3 regions of the Paenibacillus sp. FSL E2-0190 genome follow, and region 2 is predicted to be linked to each of the others. Evidence: riboswitches for the same ligand, from Rfam matches in the RefSeq annotation. Region 2 holds a riboswitch; each other region holds the start of a gene.
The links. A riboswitch is a leader RNA that binds a small molecule or an ion and turns the genes downstream of it on or off. The one in region 2 is predicted to bind cyclic di-GMP.
Positions count from the first base shown of each region.

Region 1: linked by a shared signal. The riboswitch ahead of NST25_RS01890 (anti-repressor SinI family protein) and the one ahead of NST25_RS03210 (transglutaminase-like domain-containing protein) in region 2 are both predicted to bind cyclic di-GMP.
Region 3: linked by a shared signal. The riboswitch ahead of NST25_RS04785 (glycosyl hydrolase) and the one ahead of NST25_RS03210 (transglutaminase-like domain-containing protein) in region 2 are both predicted to bind cyclic di-GMP.

Region 1 is NZ_CP150306.1:432,092-435,253, forward strand. Features, by position in the region: gene NST25_RS01885 (2-oxoglutarate dehydrogenase E1 component) at 1-829, opposite strand, end outside; cyclic di-GMP riboswitch class I at 1,300-1,384, shown strand; gene NST25_RS01890 (anti-repressor SinI family protein) at 1,412-1,567, shown strand; gene NST25_RS01895 (helix-turn-helix domain-containing protein) at 1,675-2,004, opposite strand; gene NST25_RS01900 (TasA family protein) at 2,174-2,782, opposite strand; gene NST25_RS01905 (signal peptidase I) at 2,873-3,162, opposite strand, start outside.
Region 2 is NZ_CP150306.1:736,027-739,188, forward strand. Features, by position in the region: gene NST25_RS03200 (GtrA family protein) at 1-151, shown strand, start outside; gene NST25_RS03205 (class D sortase) at 254-919, shown strand; cyclic di-GMP riboswitch class I at 1,033-1,115, shown strand; cyclic di-GMP riboswitch class I at 1,190-1,270, shown strand; gene NST25_RS03210 (transglutaminase-like domain-containing protein) at 1,284-2,093, shown strand; rRNA gene NST25_RS03215 (16S ribosomal RNA) at 2,461-3,162, shown strand, end outside.
Region 3 is NZ_CP150306.1:1,127,028-1,130,189, reverse strand. Features, by position in the region: gene NST25_RS04785 (glycosyl hydrolase) at 1-1,112, opposite strand, end outside; cyclic di-GMP riboswitch class I at 1,125-1,204, opposite strand; gene NST25_RS04780 (sugar phosphate nucleotidyltransferase) at 1,341-2,714, opposite strand.

The DNA of each region.
Region 1 (3,162 bases), 300 kb from region 2:
TGTTCGGAGAATGATGAAACTCTGAAAATATGATATCATAAGGTTTGCCCAAAATATGTGCAAGAACGTTGAGGCGGCCGCGATGCGCCATGCCCATCAAAATATGCTCCGCACCGTCATGTGCAGCAGCACGTACGATTTCATCTAACATCGGCACAAGAGCATCATTGCCTTCAAGACTGAAACGCTTCTGACCTACAAAAGTCTTGTGGAGGAAGGTTTCAAATTGCTCTACCTGAATCAGGCGGTTCAGGAGCTCTTTGCGTTCTGTATTATTTAGGGGTGCTGGTGAGCTGGTGGATTCTGCCTGTCTATTTAGCCATTGCAGTTCTTTTTCTTCATGCACATGCCCGAATTCATAGGCGATAGTCTTGGTGTATGCCTGACGCATACGTTGCACGGCATCCCATCCGGTATGCACATCATTCGGCGCATTTTCCCATATAAGCGTGGCAGGCAGTGCGATCAGGTCTTCGCGGGTCAGCCCATAGGTTTCAAGCTCAAGATATTTTGCCATGGGATTCTGATCGCGTACCAGCGGATCAATTTCAGCGGCCATATGGCCATATATACGAATATTGGCGATTAGCTTGGAAGCTCTTACTGCTTTTCTAAGCCATTCGGTGTCTCCCGAGATGCGCGGCTGAGGAGCCGGTTCGCTATCCGGAGTTAGGGGAGGAGGTCCCGAATTTGTAAAAAGCTCGCGATAATTATTTTCTACGGTGGAGGGATCTTTCACAAACTGTTCATATCTTTCTTGAATGTAGCCTAAATTGGGTCCGTAATACTTACTCCAAATGGATTCGTTATAGGGCTCTTTGGCTGCCATGAATACATCCTCCTTAACGGATGAACTCCATACGTGACATTTTGTGTCAACGCTTACTGGAGCTGTGATGATTGCGGTTTCATTTCTCATCTTATTGTGCTACTTTCGGCCACTGTAATCAATTCATTCTTTCGTCCAATACGTTCGCAAAATGGTATGGGTTAGCTTGTTCTAATGAAAAGAAGGGTGTTTCTTCTCATTACCCATTCTAAAGGCCTATTAAAATGATTCTATTATCCTTATTTTTAACTATTAGGTCAGTAAATATTTATTTTGCTAGTACAATTTATTTTATGTAACGGACGAGTATCGTGATAATCGGACAAGATCTTTGAAAAAAAATCTTTTATTTTTCGTTTTTAAAATAGAAAGTAACCAGGAATCGACACACTTTTCCGCTTTCTTTTTGTATAATGTTATTGCAGATAGTAATTTTATAGTTTTTTAAGCAGATCCTTTCGTGAAAAGGGTCCAGTAAAAGGTAAACTTGCCGAAAGGCAGGGGCACAAAGTCGCGGGTCTAAGGTAGAGATACTATGACAGCCGGATTGCCTGGGGACGTAAAATCTTAGGGGGAGATTTTTTGGAAAAGTCCAACCAGGGTAGCAACAGAGAACAGCAGTTTATTGATCTGGATCAAGAGTGGGTACATTTATTATTAGCAGCTAAGAAGGCTGGCATTAAGGCAGATGAAATCCGCCAGTTCTTTCATGAGAAAACTGTGCAGATCGTGCAGTAATACATTAGAGGGGTTACATATCGAAAAAGGGCACAGCGGTTCTTCGCTGTGTCCTTTTTCGATATGATTTAGTAGAAGAGAGGATCGTACCAGATTAGTAGGAAGTATTAATCCTTTTGATCGAGCTTCCATTTCTGATAGTCCAGAAATTCTTTGAATTCGCGTTTGCTAATGCCTGAGTCCATAGCTTCCTGCACCAATCGGAACCATTCCGAATCTAAATGTGATTCCTCTGCATCATTGGGTTCTCCATAGAGTAGGGCATGAATGGATACCTGAAGCGCGTCAGCGATTTTTTCGATAAACTGGATGGATGGATTGGATTGGATGTTTCTCTCCACGTTGCTAAGATACGACTTAGCCACATCTGCTCTGTCCGCAAGCTCAGATAGGGAGAAACCCTTGTCTAGGCGGAGCTGCTGGATACGTTGGCCCATATTCTGTGGCACTATGCTGACGCCCCTCCGTAATTTTTGTTATTAGTATAGCAAATATCAATAAATCGGACAAAGTTTATTGTAAAGAGAAGAGCAGCAATCTGCTTATCCGTGGCCGGATTCAGGATCTGCTGCTCTTCGAGTATTTTATTAAATTACTTTATTGATCTTAGTAGTCTTTTTTCGCACCTTGTTTAGCTACGAAATCCCAAGTCAGTGTTAAGCTATCGCCTTGGAAAATATTTTGATCTTGGTTATTTTCCACAAATTCGAATTGGACGGAGAAGCTGTCGTTGGTACCGGCTTTAATACCGGATGCTTCGGTAAAGAGTTGATCCCAACCTGTATTTTTTACGAGATCCGGATGCTGACTTTTTAAAGCAGCAAGTGTAGTCTCATAAACTACATTTTCAGGAGAGACGATAGGTACTCCTTTATCATTATTTCTAAGGAATTTAACTTTAATGAACTCGGCTAAATCCAGGTAGTTATCTCCTTTAGCATCCGTGATTTGAGTCGATGTATTCAGAATAATAGATCCGATATCGAGCGAACCATCGTTTTTCAATTTGAAGGATTTAGTTACCGTATCACCTGGTTTCAGGTTAGGAATATTAACGATGACAGAAGGGTCGGAGTTCAGATCGAGCGTGCCCGCTGCGAATGTAGCTGTGCTTTGCGCAGTGTCGCTAAAGTATGCGAAGGTTCCTCCGCCGATTAATGATAAACCCAGTGCTGCAGATGCTACGCCAAGACCCAATGTTTTCTTGATACCCATAATAAAATTCCTCCTCAAATTTGTGTTTGAATTTTTTATAAAATTTATATATTGTATCTTCCGGTTCGTAAGCGGAAGTGGACAATCAACTTAGGGCTGTGTTTCTGTTGGGGGCGGTGAGGCTGGCAGTAGGGCAGCATTTTTCTTTTCTAATGCAGCTACAGCCTTCCAAGAGGTATACAGAGCATAGAGCAGAAGCATCAAGCCAGGCACGATCATGAGGACTACACTTCCAGCTTTGGAAACCGCGAAATTCATAGCGTAACCGACATAGGGTACAGTGACCCCGGTATACTGAGCTACAACATTCACAGAACTGGTAGGGTTCATGTCGGGCGCGTCGTTGTTATCGCCTTTAGTGCGATAAACAGCTTCACCAG
Region 2 (3,162 bases):
CGTGCTGAATCTGGTAGTGCTCGGAATATCACTGCTGCTAATGCATCTGTTGACAGACAAACTAGGCATTCAAGTCTTGATCTCCAAGGTGCTGGTTACCTTTATCACGGTGATCATCAATTTCTTTGGAAGTCGTAAATGGGTATTTTAAACATTAATTTCAGGCAGAAGGAGTTGCTATGCTTAAAGGCAAGTAGCTGTTTCTGCTTGATTTGTATATAACCATAGAAACAATATACGGAGGTGAATAACATTGCGTAAATTCTCCTATCTACTCATACTGGCTGGGATACTTATCATGTTATATCCGACAGCTAACGAGTGGTACAACGACAGGCAGCAGGAGAAGTTATTAGAAACGGCTGAACTAAGCACTGCCGATAGTACTCCCCAGCCAGATCTGAAGAGCAGGTATGCTGAAGTTACTCAGCTGTTAGCAGAGGAATCGGTTCTGGATGCCCAGGCACAGCCCCAACCCCAAGAGACAGAAAAGCCTGAACCGGAGATTGCAGTCGGTGGCAAAGTAATCGCACTAATTGAAATCGATAAGATTGATTTGAAGCTGCCTGTATTAGAAGGGGCTACAAAAGCTAATATGAAACATGCTGCAGCCCATATGAAAGAAACGGCACCCCTTGGAGAGATCGGGAATGCTGCAATCGCGGCGCATCGGGCTCGAACTACGGGTCGTTTGTTTAACAGATTGAATGAGGTTGTTGTGGGGGATGTTATCACGGTAAAGACTAGTGATCAGGTGTTTAACTATGAGGTGTATGATATTTCTGTTGTAGATCCGAGTGATGTCTCCGTTCTTGACGGGAATGACAAGGATAAGATTCTTACTCTGATTACATGTGATCCGCTAGTGAATCCAACGCATCGGCTGATTGTTCATGCCAAATTAACAAAAGGAGAATAGTGAATGACAAGAAAACACAAATACCGGGAGATATTTATAAAATAATGGGTAATCTAGTAAATTAGGTCTTGTTCACACCTATAAATATGATAGTATTATACTATGAAAGCTAAACACGATAACGGCAAACCTTCCGAAAGGTAGGGACGCAAAGCTAAAGGGCCTTTTCCCAAAAGGATGGCAGCCAGCTACCGAATGAAGAGGCTTTTTTTGTTTGTTTCAAATGGATTCTATCAATTATATCTAGTAAAGCTAGAACAGATAGAGCTTATACGATAACGGCAAACCTATCGAAAGGTAGGGACGCAAAGCTAAAGGGCCTTCCCGAAAGGATGGCAGCCAGCTACCGAAAGGAGTTTTATCCGTGAAAAAGGTTTATTTTATGCTGGTGGCGTTGTTCGTCCTAATGACTTCAGTTCCGGTAAGTACAGCTCAAGCTGCAAGTGCAGATGCCAGCTGGTTGATTACATCCAAAGTGGCCCAAGGTGTTATTGGTATTAACTATGATATTCCGAAAGATAAAAGAATCAAACTCATGATCACCAAAGATAACAGCAGCTATACATATAACTTGTATGCTTCTGGACAAGCTGAGGACTTCCCTTTGCAACAAGGAAATGGGACTTATAAGGTTTCTGTTCTGGAGAACACAACCGGCAATAAATACAAAGCATTATATTCCGAAGTAGTAGACGTAACCATGAGTGACTCGAATTCCGTATATTTGGGCTCCGTACAGAATGTGAAATGGAGTTCTTCTGATAAAGCGATTGTCAAAGCTAAACAATTAGTACAAGGCAAAACAACAGACGAAGAGAAAGTTAAAGCGATCTATAACTATGTAGTTGCGAATGTACAATATGATTACTCTCTTGCTAATAGTGTAACTACTGATTATATTCCAAGCATCGATAAGACATTGACTACTAAAAAAGGGATTTGCTATGATTACGCTTCTCTTTTTGCCGCAATGCTGCGGAGTGTAGATGTTCCTGCTAAGTTGGTAATGGGGAATACAAGCTACGTTACGCAATATCATGCATGGAACGAAGTGTTGCTTAATGGGAAGTGGGTTACCATTGATACTACAGTGGATGCAGGACTTGCAAAGAGTGATAAGAAAACCGATTTAATTAAAGCCTCAACCAAATATACTGCGGCAAAATACTATTAAGTTCGTCGCTAGAAACATAACTCTATTAAATAAACAACTGGCTTAATTATTAAGCCAGTTGTTTATTTTTATATTAGGGGTTGCTTTTCTATTAATAGTTGGGGTATTATAGGTAAGCGTTGTTAGACAGCGTACAGGCGATATAGACGAGGCTGATAAAAAGCTTCGAAAAATAAAGCTTGCATTTCTGAAAACAACATGATATATTATAAGAGTTGCTGCTGAGACATTAAACGGCGCCAACGAGAACTTGATCTTTGAAAACTGAACAACGAGTGAGTAGGAAATCACGCAAGTGAAATCCAAAATTAGAGAATTAATTTTCTCGTCAGATGTTTCAAAATGAGCATATCGCTCTTTTCAATACTAATTGGAGAGTTTGATCCTGGCTCAGGACGAACGCTGGCGGCGTGCCTAATACATGCAAGTCGAGCGGAGTCACTTTGAAAGCTTGCTTTCAAAGTGACTTAGCGGCGGACGGGTGAGTAACACGTAGGCAACCTGCCCTTCAGACTGGGATAACTACCGGAAACGGTAGCTAATACCGGATAATTTCTTTTTTCTCCTGAGAGAAGAATGAAAGACGGAGCAATCTGTCACTGAGGGATGGGCCTGCGGCGCATTAGCTAGTTGGTGGGGTAACGGCCCACCAAGGCGACGATGCGTAGCCGACCTGAGAGGGTGAACGGCCACACTGGGACTGAGACACGGCCCAGACTCCTACGGGAGGCAGCAGTAGGGAATCTTCCGCAATGGGCGAAAGCCTGACGGAGCAACGCCGCGTGAGTGATGAAGGTTTTCGGATCGTAAAGCTCTGTTGCCAGGGAAGAACGTCCGGTAGAGTAACTGCTACCGGAGTGACGGTACCTGAGAAGAAAGCCCCGGCTAACTACGTGCCAGCAGCCGCGGTAATACGTAGGGGGCAAGCGTTGTCCGGAATTATTGGGCGTAAAGCGCGCGCAGGCGGCTATTTAAGTCTGGTGTTTAAACCTTGGGCTCAACCTGAGGTCGCACTGGAAACTGGGTGGCTTGAGTACAGAAGAGGAAAGTGGAATTCCACGTGTAGCGG
Region 3 (3,162 bases), 390 kb from region 2:
GGAATTGCTGCCTCCCCCTCTTCTTCAGAAGGTGCCGGCGCTGGTGCGGCGCTAGGTGTCGGTGCCAGACCAGTATTTAATTTATCTCTGGTCAGGGTATAGTTGCTATTCATAAATGTTTTGATTGTGTCTGCACTGTTATTCTCGTAGAGCATTTTTCCCCAGCTCATCATATACGTCCATTTACTTTGCGATTGCTGAAGCTTCTCCAGATTAGGCATTTCACCATTTTCCCCGATCGCAATCGGTTTGCCTGCGGCTAGACTCAATAAGCTGTCATAGTATTTTTGCTGGTAATCATTTTCGTATATATCTGCTGCCAGAATATCTACTTTATCAGCACCTGGATAAGTTAGCGCATAAGGATCTGACCAAACATTGGGAGCATTCGGACTCCATACCCATAACAAATTATTTAATTTATGAACGTTAACAAAACGGTCATACATAATATTCCATAGTTTAGAAAAGTTATTTTTCTTCCCCCACCAGAACCAGTTCCCGTTCATTTCATGATAGGGTCTCCAAAGCACCGGAACGTTGGCATCGCGCAAGCTTTTTAAAGAGACGGCCACCTTATCAAGCTCAGCGATCAGATTGTTATATTGCTTGGTACCCGGTGTAACGTAACTATCGAACTCACTCTGGCTAAGTGTTTTTTTCACATTATCCCAGTCATAAGAGGTGCCCGGCAGGTTAGCATGAAAAGTCATAGCTACGATCCCGCCCGCTTTATTCCAGTTGATGGCGCTGTTCACCACATTTTGACGTTGCCAAGCCATCGTTGCTTCGGACTGGCCACTGATCGCACCCATTTCATAACCGTGAAGAGCCGCATATTGTCCGCTGGTTCCCTTCAGCATATTGTTAATTTCATCTGGACTTTCTAAATAGTCATGTTGACCGGCAATAATACCTTTTCCTGAGATCGAGTAAAAATAGTTAAGCAGCTTTACGGCTTCAGGTGAGGCACCTGGGGTAACTGGCGTTCCAGAATTTGAAGCAGCTATGACAACAGACGGCGAAATTCCAACAGCAAGCGGAAGTGCAGTCAGAAACAGGACGAGTGACAGAAATGCACCAAACAATCGATACGTACGGTAAGCTTTCAAAATAATCTCCCTTTCGGTAGCCAGGCTGCCACTCTTTCGAAGGCCCTATAGCTTTGCGTCCCTACCTTTCGATAGGTTTGCCTTTTCAATTTAAGAGAAATAATCTCTCTTACCGTAAGTATCGACGACAATTAATGATATATTTAGTGTTTTTATGACTTTTTTTGATAATTGAGTCAATTTACCTGTTTCAAGAAATTTTGAATTGGTTAAATAGATAGGTTAGACCTATGAAATGAATTGTTGTAGTTCTATATCATTCCAGTCTAAAGTAATACGTATGTTATCTTCTTCTACTAATTCAGACCCCGTCTGTACCTCTATAAACTCAACATCCGTCAAAGCAAGGATCGCGTGCTTCGTTCCTTCCGGTATACGTACCACGTCCCCAGCCTTCACATTATGTTTTTTCTCATTCAGCACAATACTTGCTTCGCCGCTGACGATTGTCCAAATTTCACTACGCTTGCGATGTAATTGATAGCTGATATTATTCCCCTCGGATATAAAAATCCGTTTGGTCAGCACTTCATTGCCTTCATCATATTTCACATAATCAATAACTTTGTAATGACCCCAACGGCGTTCCTCGTACATCGGTCTTTGTTCAAAGGTCTTCAGCACTTCTTTAATCCGTGGGCTCTCAGCTTTATGGGTAACTAGAATCCCATCCGGGCTAGCCGCAATGATCAGATCCTTCGCACCAATTACCGTAATCGGAATGTCCAGCTCATTAATCAAGCAAGTCCCCTCAGAATCCGCCGTCACAAAACCTTTTCCTACATGCTTGCTGCTCATTTCCTCTGTCAGCGTATTCCACGTTCCAAGATCCTTCCAGAATCCATCATACGGCTGCACCACAATATGTTCTTCTTTCTCCACCACTTCATAATCAAAACTGATGGAAGACAATAGCTTATACTGCTTCTGCAATTCTTCATATCCTAAAGGCAACCCTTTACGCTGCAAAATATCTAACAAGTACCCTAAGCGGAAGGCAAACACTCCGCAATTCCACAAGGCATTTTGCTCGATGAGCTGTTCTGCTTGTATGCGGTCAGGTTTCTCTTGAAAGTGACTCACCTTCATAAAACCATTTTCCCCCGCCTCTTCGGTGGTAGGAATAATATATCCGTATTTCTCTGAGGCATGTTCAGGAACAACACCCATTAGAGCCAGATTTGCTCCACTTTCCAGCATGGTCCCCTCAAGCATAGCTATGGTATCGAAAAAAGATGCTTCTACATAAGGGTCAACAGGCAATATTGCTACCGTCTCCGCTGGAGAAACACCTGCCACTGAATAAAGATAGGTAGCTGTTAAGGCGATAGCCGGAAAAGTATCCCGACGCTCCGGTTCAACGATAATCGGCACATGACTTCCCAGTTGGCTTTGTATCATTTCTACTTGGCCACGGCCGGTGGCCAGATAAGATGATTCTGCCATCCCTGCTTCCTCCAGCTGTCTCCAGACACGTTGTACCATGGATTCTGGTTCACCTTGAGGGCTTTCAAGTACCTTTAGAAATTGCTTTGAACGTGAGTCGTTGGACAACGGCCATAACCGTTTACCTGAACCGCCTGATAGAAGTACCATTTTCATAGAATGAACCCTCCTTGAATTATGGAAATCGAGCATATTTGAATTGTTATCAAAACGTCAGCTTCCACTTAGCCTTATTTCGAGCGGATGCACTAAAAAAATTTGTTAGGTAGAAACCACTCCAAGGGATTTTGGACTTCCGATCGCTGTTATCCTCAGATTTCCTGATTGAACCGCTTCTCGCGGTAGAAATCCGAGGATAGCATATGCTTTCGAAGCTAGCTTTCCTACGGAAATCTTTCGGGCGAACACTCCGTTTCTACAGTTCCAAATTCCCTTTCCGTTCTTAACCTAACCAACTTCTTCTTAATACTTGATCCGTGCGTACCGGGCTGTACCAGCCGGAAGCAAGCACGTTTTTCTAAAGATTTGTTTCTGCTCCGGGGGAGGCAGCTGCAACTGCAACAACTGTAAGAACAACTGCAACTACAAGAGCAAGACTAGTTGC